Regions from separate parts of the Lysinibacillus sp. FSL K6-4013 genome, predicted to be linked through region 2. Evidence: riboswitches for the same ligand, from Rfam matches in the RefSeq annotation. Region 2 holds a riboswitch; each other region holds the start of a gene.
The links. Region 2 has a riboswitch for lysine ahead of MHB39_RS11380 (transporter substrate-binding domain-containing protein). Riboswitches for the same ligand answer to the same signal wherever they lie in the genome.
Positions count from the first base shown of each region.

Region 1 (3,289 bases), 1.0 Mb from region 2:
TTTTATTTCAGAGGTACTTACCATTTTTACAGGGATATTTTCACGACGTAACCGATCAAACATACGAGCAGCAACGCCTGGATTAGAAGCCATGCCTGAACCTATGATAGAAACTTTTGCTAGCCCAATTTCGAAGTCAGCAAAACTAAATCCGAGTGATAATTTACTATCCTCTAACACACGTAATGCTTCCGCAAATTCCTCTTTTAAAATAGAAAACGATACAGTTGGCTTCAACCCATCAATAATGGCTTGGACAATAATATCTACATTAATACGGTTCTCTGCAAGAACCGTAAATATGTCTGCTAATGAAGCATTGGAAAAAGCATCATACCCTACTGTTAAACGAATAATATCCGATTCAAATGCCACACCACGAACGACTAAATTTTTTTCCATTTCTACTTCCTCCTTCAATAAAGTGCCTACTGATTCAACTAAACTTGAGCGTATAATAACAGGCATTTGAAATTTCTTCGCTAACTCCACCGCACGTGGATGTATGATATGAGATCCTAAGTTAGATAATTCCAACATTTCATCATAGGATATTTCCTGTAGCTTTTGGGCATTTGTAACATAACGTGGATCTGCTGTATAAACACCGTCCACATTTGTATACATATCAACTCTCTCCGCTTCTAACGATACAGCAAGTGCTACAGCTGCTGTTTCAGCTCCACCTTTCCCAAGCATGGTAATATTGTGCTCTTCGTCAATCCCCTGTTCTCCAGCAATGACTACAATTTGTCCCTGTGTAAAGTGTTCTTCCATTCGACTAACATCTATATAGTCGATACGTGCATGTCGATACATACCATCCGTATGTATACCAGCTTGCCATCCAGTTAGAGACACAGCAGTATAGCCTGCTTCCTGTAAGGCGATGGCAAATAAAGCACTAGATAATTGAGAGCCTGTTGACAAAACCGCATCTAATTCTCGTTTCGATACATCATCTGTTAGTTGATGTACCATCATTTTCATCTCTTTCACAGTGTGTCCCATCGCTGCAACGACCACCACTACATCAAAACCTTTGTCCTTTTCAGCAATCGCTTTCCGAGCAGCCTCTTGGATTTGTTCAGTGGAACCTAATGCAGCTCCTCCAAACTTCATCACGATTTTAGCCATTTCTTTCGTTCTCCCTTCCAGTTCATGTATTTCACCTAATTATGGGTTTCTAGAAAAACTAAAAGGCAGCCTCCACATAACGTGAAAGCTGCCTATAACATGTACAATAATCGTAACTTGCGCATGTGTGATAGCTCTCCGAAACGTTTAGAATCGACAGTCTTACATTTCTTAAATGCAAAACCAGTACAGCAATGGAACAACAATACTGTACTTCGGCAAGCTCCCCTTTCACACAATATCTTTGGACTTGTCCATCCTCCATCGTGTTACTCTTGAACCTTGCACCTCTATCATCACTTTAAAGTGAATGTATTCAATTCATTAAGCCTTAGCGTAAACAAACTAGTCACGCAGTTGGCTCTCCATAACATTGAAAACAATGTTATTTATAACCATAGCACATGCCTATTCCTTTGACAATGATTGTTGCTGAAAATAGCTAAAAATTTGGCTTGCTAAATTAGCGGGCATCCCAGCCTCCTGTAATGCTAGCTCGCTCGCCTCTCGAATTTTTTTGACTGAACCGAAATGTTTAAGCAGCTGTTGCTTTCGTTTTGGTCCTACCCCTTCAATATGATCTAATACAGATTGAATGGCATGCTTCTCATGCTGTTGACGCAAGAAGGTAATAGCAAAGCGGTGAACTTCGTCTTGAATTCGTTGTAATAAATAAAAGCCATCACTTGTACGTTTTAAGCTAATCACTTCTGGTGGATCACCAAACAAGAGCTGAGATGTATTATGCTTATCATCCTTGGCTAAACCAGCAATCGGTATAACAAGGCCAAGCTCATCTTCTAGTACTTCACGGGCTACTTCCATTTGTCCCTTACCACCATCAATTAAGACTAAATCTGGTAATGGGAGACCTTCCTTTAAAACACGTATATAGCGACGACGTATAACCTCCTGCATTGCACCGTAATCATCATGCTTGGCTGCTGTACGTGTTTTATATTTTCGGTATTCCTTTTTCGCAGGCTTCCCATCAATGAACACTACCATGGCAGATACTGCATCCGTTCCATGCATATGACTATTATCAAAAGCTTCAATTCGTAAAGGTGTACTAATACCCATTGCTTCACCAAGTGCCTCACAAGCACCAATGGTACGTTCCTCCTGGCGTTCTATTAGCTGGAATTTAGCTGCCACAGCAATTTCGGCATTTTTGGTTGCTAATTCAACCAATTCCTTCTTTTGACCTCTTTTCGGTGTGAGCACTTTGATCTCTAATAATTCAGTTAAGATAGCTGCATCAATGGCTTGTGGAATAAAGATTTCTTTTGGCTTAATATGCTCTGGTTTTTCATAAAAGCGTCCAACAAAAGTTAAAAATTCATCCTCTGCATCTTGATAGATCGGGAAAATCGAGACATCACGCTCTATCAGCTTACCTTGGCGCACAAAGAAAACCTGAACACACATCCATCCTTTTTCCACTGCATAGCCAAATACATCTCGATTTGTTGTATCACTTGAAACTATTTTTTGTTTCTGCATAACCGTATCAATATGGGCAATTTGGTCTCGGAATTCCTTCGCTCGCTCAAATTCCAGATTTTCTGCAGCTGCTAGCATTTTAGCTTCAAGCTCTTTTTTGACTGCCTCCACACCACCATTTAGAAACTTCGTCATATCCTCAATCATATCTTGATAAACCTGACCATTAATTTCCTTCACACATGGTGCTAAGCATTGACCCATATGATAATACAGGCAAACCTTAGATGGTAATTGTACACATTTACGCAGCGGATACAATCGATCCAATAGCTTTTTTGTTTCACTTGCTGCATAGGCATTTGGATAAGGACCAAAATATTTAGCCTTATCCTTTTTTACCTTCCGTGTCGTAATTAGACGAGGATGTTTTTCATTCGTAATTTTTAAATATGGATAGGTCTTATCATCCGTTAACATGACATTATATTTTGGATCATGTAATTTGATGAGATTCAGCTCTAAAATAAGTGCTTCAATATTGGATGACGTCACAATATACTCAAAATCTTCTATTTCACCTACAAGCCTTTGCGTTTTCCCTTCATGTGTTCCAGTAAAATAAGAGCGGACACGGTTTTTCAGAACTTTTGCTTTACCGACATAAATGATTGTCCCTTGTCGATCCTTCATCAAATAGCAGCCA
Region 1 is NZ_CP152031.1:3,341,300-3,344,588, forward strand. Features, by position in the region: gene MHB39_RS16525 (aspartate kinase) at 1-1,137, opposite strand, end outside; lysine riboswitch at 1,261-1,438, opposite strand; gene uvrC (excinuclease ABC subunit UvrC) at 1,546-3,289, opposite strand, start outside.
Region 1: another riboswitch for lysine. It lies ahead of MHB39_RS16525 (aspartate kinase); the one in region 2 lies ahead of MHB39_RS11380 (transporter substrate-binding domain-containing protein).

Region 2 (3,289 bases):
TGTGTACGATATTCTTGTATATTGTGCTTTTCATCTAGGATGTCTTCCCCCTTATAAATTATTTGACCGCCACTTGGCGTTTCTAATAAATTTATGCAACGAAGCAATGTGGATTTACCAGAGCCAGAGGAGCCAATTAAACAAACTACCTCCCCTTTCTCCACTTGGAAATTCACATCTTTTAACACTTGGTTACGTCCAAATGATTTACTTAAATGTTCGATTTTAATGACTGCCATTTGTGCGTCCCCCTATACGGCTTCTTTTTGTTCTTTTTGATAGGCATCAGGACCATCTAGACGTTTTTCAACATAGAGAAGGATGCGAGATGCGGTAAATGTCATGATGAAGTAAAGAACACATGCAACGAAGAATGATTCGAAGTAACGGAAATTGTTACCCGAAATTGATTTTGTTTGGAAGAATAATTCCGTTACCCCAATGACATTTAATACGGCTGTATCTTTAATATTCATGATTAATTGGTTACCTGTCGCTGGTAAAACATTACGCGCTACTTGTGGTAAGACAACATGAAGCATAATTTGGAAGTGATTCATGCCAATTGCTGATGCTGCCTCGTATTGACCATTATCAATGGAGACAATACCGCCACGAACAATTTCTGCCATATAAGCCCCTGTATTGAGGGAAACGACTAAAATACCTGCTGTAATAAAGTGCATATCGATACCGAATGCGATATCTAATCCGTAGTAGACAACCATAGCCTGTACAATCATTGGTGTACCACGGAAAAATTCAACATAGCATGTCAGTATAAAATTAATGAGCTTTAAGCTATAAAATTTCACACCTTTTTTACGAACTGGAATCGTATGCATAATTCCGATGAAAAATCCGATAAATGCACCAATAATTGTACTAATACTCGAAATCAGTAACGTATAATACGCACCTCGTAAAAACATTTGCCAGTTGTTTTCAATAATTGAAAGTATCCATTCAAGACTCATGATGTTCCTCCTAACAATGTCATCTTGCTTGCTTATTTTTTTGTGCCCTAGCTCTTTCTACCATTCTATGATTTGTCACGCTAGGACATTATCATTATGTAGAGAGGTTCTCATTTTGATAATGATGAAATGATCATGCACGGACTATTTGCTAGTCCGTGCCATGTCATTATTGTGCTGCGGGTTGTTGAGAAATAGCTTCTTCCATAATCGCTTGACGATCATCTTCTGAAATGCCTTTTAGGATTTCATTGATTTTTTCACGATTTGCGTCATCTTTACGTAAGCCTACAGCAATTGAAGTATTTGAGAGGTCTGTATCAAAGCCTTCTTCAAATGCTACATATGTGAATTTATCGTTGGCAGCAGAAGCGGAAATGCCCTCTGGACGTTCAGCTACATAGCCATCAATTTTACCTGCTTCTAAAGCCACACGCATTGCTGGGAAGCTCTCCATTGCCGTTTGTTTTTCTACACCTTTAATTTGGTCAATCACTGTGTAGTTAGATGTATTTAATTGTGATGTAATTTTAGCACCTGAGAAGTCTTGAATCGATTTTGCGTCTTCATATTTGCTACCTTTTTTAATAACCATAACAAAATCAGAAGTATAATAGTTTTCTGTAAAATCAATTGTTTTCTTACGTTCTTCTGTTGGTGACATACCTGCGATAATTGCATCAATTTTGTTCGATTGTAGCGCTGGAACTAATCCGTCCCACTCCATTTTAACAATGACTAACTCTTTGCCTAAACCTTCAGCAATTTTCTTTGCCATTTGTACATCATAGCCACCTGCATACTCTGCATTATCCGCAATTTTCACTGCGCCATTTGCATCGTCTTGCTGTGTCCAGTTGAACGGTGGGTAGCCAGCCTCCATTCCGATTCGGAATTCACCGCCGCTTTCTTCTTTGTCAGTTCCAGCATCACTTGAACCGCCCTCTTTTTTGTCACTCGTGCCACATGCAGCTAGCACAATTGCCGTCATGATAGAGATCATTACTAACAACCATTTTCTTTTCATGAAAAACTCCCCTTTTCTGTAAAAAATAAGACAACTGTACTAAAAAAGACCTAAGTATATTGAACTTAGGTCTTACCTTTTATGACAGTTGCCCAAATCCTCACTATAATTTCCATGTTTCCGAGATAGCACAACCTAGTAAATCTGGAAATCCATTTACTAGGACAGTCCTGCACTTATTCACTGCAGACCCAGTATAAAAGTACGAGCTCCTTTTATACTTCGGCGATATTTCCTTCTTCATTGCGTCTTCGCTTGCTTGTACTCAACAATGAACTAATAAATACCGCGCCTCTACCTCACTGGTAACAATTCGTGAGGTTTGTTTATTTAATTGATATTTAGATACTACTATAAAACTAATATGTTCGTCAAGACGATTTTGACATTTTTCTGACTAATGACAATATTAGGATATTGCGCGTTCTGTATCCATTTTAAATCGTTGAGCTTTCGTCGATATTTCTGAAAATTACAACAAATTTTTATTATAGACTACGTGATCTATGTGAGAAAAGTTGTGTTTATTTCTTTTTTGCTCCTCTTAACGATATAACATTAGTACTCTTTCAAAACTAGAATTGGCCAAACCTTTCGTCATGCACAAAAAACCCTGCTGAACATTGTTCGCAGGGTCTAATGACATTATGAATTTAATAATAAATCTTCAGGATTTTCGATTAATTCTTTAACCGTTTTTAAGAATCCTACAGAATCTTTACCATCAATGATACGGTGATCGTATGAAAGTGCTACATACATCATTGGACGGATTTGAACTTCACCATTTACTGCAACTGGACGGTTTACAATTGAGTGCATACCTAAAATACCAGCTTGTGTACCGTTCATAATTGGTGTTGACATTAATGAACCGAATACACCACCATTTGTGATTGTGAATGATCCACCAGCCATGTCATTTAAGCCTAATTTTTTATCACGAGCTTTTGTCGCTAAGTTAGCGATATCTTTTTCGATTTCTGCAAAGTTTTTGCTATTTGCATCGCGTACAACTGGTACGACTAAACCTTCTTCAGTTGATACAGCAATACCGATATCAAAGAAGTTATTTAAATGAATTTCATCGCCAGAGATTTGAGCGTTTACGTATGGATATTTTTTCAGTGCTGCAACAACAGCTTTCGTGAAGAATGACATGAAACCAAGTTTGATGTCGTTTGCTTTTACAAACTCTTCTTGTTTACGTTTACGAAGTGCCATGATGTTTGTCATGTCAATTTCGTTGAATGTTGTTAACATTGCTGTTGATTGTTTCACTTCT
Region 2 is NZ_CP152031.1:2,301,769-2,305,057, reverse strand. Features, by position in the region: gene MHB39_RS11390 (amino acid ABC transporter ATP-binding protein) at 1-239, opposite strand, end outside; gene MHB39_RS11385 (amino acid ABC transporter permease) at 252-977, opposite strand; gene MHB39_RS11380 (transporter substrate-binding domain-containing protein) at 1,147-2,004, opposite strand; lysine riboswitch at 2,123-2,309, opposite strand; gene odhB (2-oxoglutarate dehydrogenase complex dihydrolipoyllysine-residue succinyltransferase) at 2,650-3,289, opposite strand, start outside.

Region 3 (3,289 bases), 2.0 Mb from region 2:
AGGAATCATAATATCTAAGATGACCAAATCAAAGGTATTTTGCAAACAATTTTGTAATGCCTCTTCACCATTGATCGCGGTTGTGACATTGAAACCTTCCATAGTTAAATAATTTTCAACCATTTCACGAATGGCTTCATCGTCTTCTACCAGTAAAATATGCTTTTGCATTATCATGCACCTCTCCTACTAAAACCCAATTTCCATATGTATATTACATTACCATATTTATGATGTTTAATTGGAGAGATTTTGTTCATGAGTGTTAAAAAAAAGCTGCCCTATAAACCATCACTTTTTGGTTTACAGAACAGCTCTATTAATTAATCTTCAACTTTTAAATCACAATCTTTAAGTGGAAGCATTTTTGTTTTGTGCTTTATTTTATAGCCCAACCATAATGCTAAAAATAGTGGAATCCCAATATACGAAACAAGGATACCGTACCAATCTATTTTTTCACCTGTAAAGGCTGTGTAATTTTGTCCAATGACTACGATCATACAAACAGTAAAAGCAAATAATGGTCCAAATGGATATAATTTAGCTTTATAAGGTAATAACTTTGGATCTAAGCCCTGTGCATCAAACGCTCGGCGGAAACGATAATGACTAAATGCAATACCTAGCCATGCAATAAAGCCAGACATTCCAGAAGCATTTAATAGCCAGATATAAACCACTCCATCACCAAAGAAGGATGCCAAAAATGCTAAACAGCCTACAGCTAATGTTGCCATAAGTGCATAAATCGGAATACCTCGACGACTTAGCTTTGAGAAAAATTTAGGTGCATGTCCATCCACTGCTAATTGCCATAGCATACGAGAAGATGCGTATAGTCCTGAATTTCCTGCTGACAGCATAGCCGTTAAAATAATGGCATTCATTAATGAAGCAGCAAAGGCAATACCTAGGCGGTCAAACACTAGTGTAAACGGTGAGACTGCGATATCTTCTGATAATAAACGTTCATCTGTGAATGGAATCAACATCCCAATTGCACCAATCGCTAAAATATAAAACAAAATAATACGCCAAAATACAGATTTAACAGCCTTTGGAATATTTTTACCAGGATCATCTGTTTCACCTGCTGTAATTCCAAGTAATTCTGTTCCTTGGAATGAAAATCCAGCTGCTAGGAAAATACCAAATGTGGCAAGGAAGCCACCATGGAATGGCCCATCACTAATAAAGAGATTAGTGAAACCTACAGGAGCCTGCCCTCCTAAAATACCAAAAATCATTAGTAAGCTAATGATAATAAAAACAATGACCGTTGCTACTTTAATCATGGCAAACCAATATTCACTTTCACCATAACTTTTTACGGATAGTAAATTAAACGTCAGTACAACAGCAATAAATAATACTGTCCAAAGTGCTGATGAGCTATCTGGAAACCAATATTTCATAATTAATGATACAGCAGCAATTTCTGCAGCAATGGTGATTGCCCAGTTATACCAGTAGTTCCAGCCTAATGCAAAGCCCAAAGCGGGATCTACAAATTTGGTTGCATACGTACTAAATGAACCTGATGATGGCATATAAGCAGCCATTTCCCCTAAGCTTGTCATTAAAAAATACACCATAATACCGATTAAAGCATAGGCAAGCAATGCTCCTCCAGGTCCTGCCTGAGCAATAGCACCACCACTGGCTAAAAATAGCCCCGTACCAATTGTACCGCCTAAAGAAATCATTGTGATATGACGACTTTTTAATTCTTTTTTCAGCTTCGGTGCTTTATGTCCGAGCTGATTTACTTTTATTTCACTCACGATATAGCTTCCTTCCTATTTATGAGGCAAAAAAATGCCATCACATATACACTGTGATGGCTACGTTAATCCTCAGTTTTTCTTACATGATAGCTCAACACGTTGTGCAAACGTGACAGTTCTGTTCCTTTCGGAGACAGCCCCAGCATGAGGTTTTCAAGTCCCCTCACACTTCGGCAATATTTCCTTTCAGCTAATTTCATCAATGCTTGTCATTTCAATTAGCATACTTATAAATATCGCGACCTCTACCTCAATACAAACATGAGGCATATAATTATTAAATTTATGATGTTTATTATACTAACATAAGACCATAGACATTTCAATACAACGGGAAATGTTCTGTATTTTATGAATCTTCTACTATTTTTAATAGTGTGATAAAGTGTTATAGTAGTTCAATTAGAATGGTTATTATTAGGGGGGATTTTATTTTGACTACAAATGATCATTCCACTAGTTTTCCAAGTAAAAAAATTAGCTGGAAAGGAACAACCTTACTTTTAGTCTTTGGCGTTATCTTTATAGCCTCTACATTACGAATGCCACTAACTGTTGTTGGCCCAATTATATCCTTTATCCGTGAAGATCTAGGGATATCTAATGTATTGGCAGGCTTTCTAACAACTATTCCATTGCTGGCTTTTGCTATTATATCTCCATTTGCGCCAGTTGTAGCACGCAAACTAGGGCTTGAGCTAACATTATTTTTATCCACTTTACTCTTGGCCTTAGGGATTGTCCTACGTTCACTTGGTACAACAGAATTACTTCTATTGGGTACTGTGTTAATTGGCGTAGCCATTTCTTTTGGAAATGTATTAATTCCTGGATTATTAAAATTGAAATTTCCATATCATGTTGGTTTATTGATGGCCTTTTTCACCATGTCCATGAATTTTACTGCTGGTCTTGGTGCTGGTATTAGCTATCCTATAGCTAATTCATCGTTAGGCTGGCAAGGGGCGCTATCCATTGCACTCATACTTGTTCTAGTTACAATCTTAATTTGGATACCTCAACTAAAGTCAAATAAACCGGAACCAGTTACTACATCTAAAAAGACCAGTACACCTCTATGGAAATCACCTGTTACTTGGGCTGTCACAGGGGCAATGGGTTTACAGTCTTTATTATTCTACACAACAGCAGCTTGGATACCTGAAATCTATATTGCTCAAGGTTTAGCGCCTGATAAAGCTGGCTGGATGTTTTCAATCATGCAATTCTCACAAGTACCAATGGCCTTGGCAGTGCCTATTATTGCAGGTAAAATGACTTCTCAACGCCCACTTGTATTGATGTTTACTTCCTTCTATTTAGTAGGCTTTGTTGGGGTTGTCATGGAATGGACAAGTCTTGGAGTACTATGGATGGTTCTTCTAGGGTTAGCAGGTGGTTCTTCATTCGCTCTAGCAATGATGTTCTTCACTCTCCGCACTCGTACTGCATTTGAAGCAGCAGATTTATCAGGCTTTGCACAATCTTTGGGTTATTTA
Region 3 is NZ_CP152031.1:278,625-281,913, reverse strand. Features, by position in the region: gene MHB39_RS01450 (response regulator transcription factor) at 1-171, opposite strand, end outside; gene MHB39_RS01445 (amino acid permease) at 324-1,787, opposite strand; lysine riboswitch at 1,870-2,046, opposite strand; gene MHB39_RS01440 (MFS transporter) at 2,225-3,289, shown strand, end outside.
Region 3: another riboswitch for lysine. It lies ahead of MHB39_RS01445 (amino acid permease); the one in region 2 lies ahead of MHB39_RS11380 (transporter substrate-binding domain-containing protein).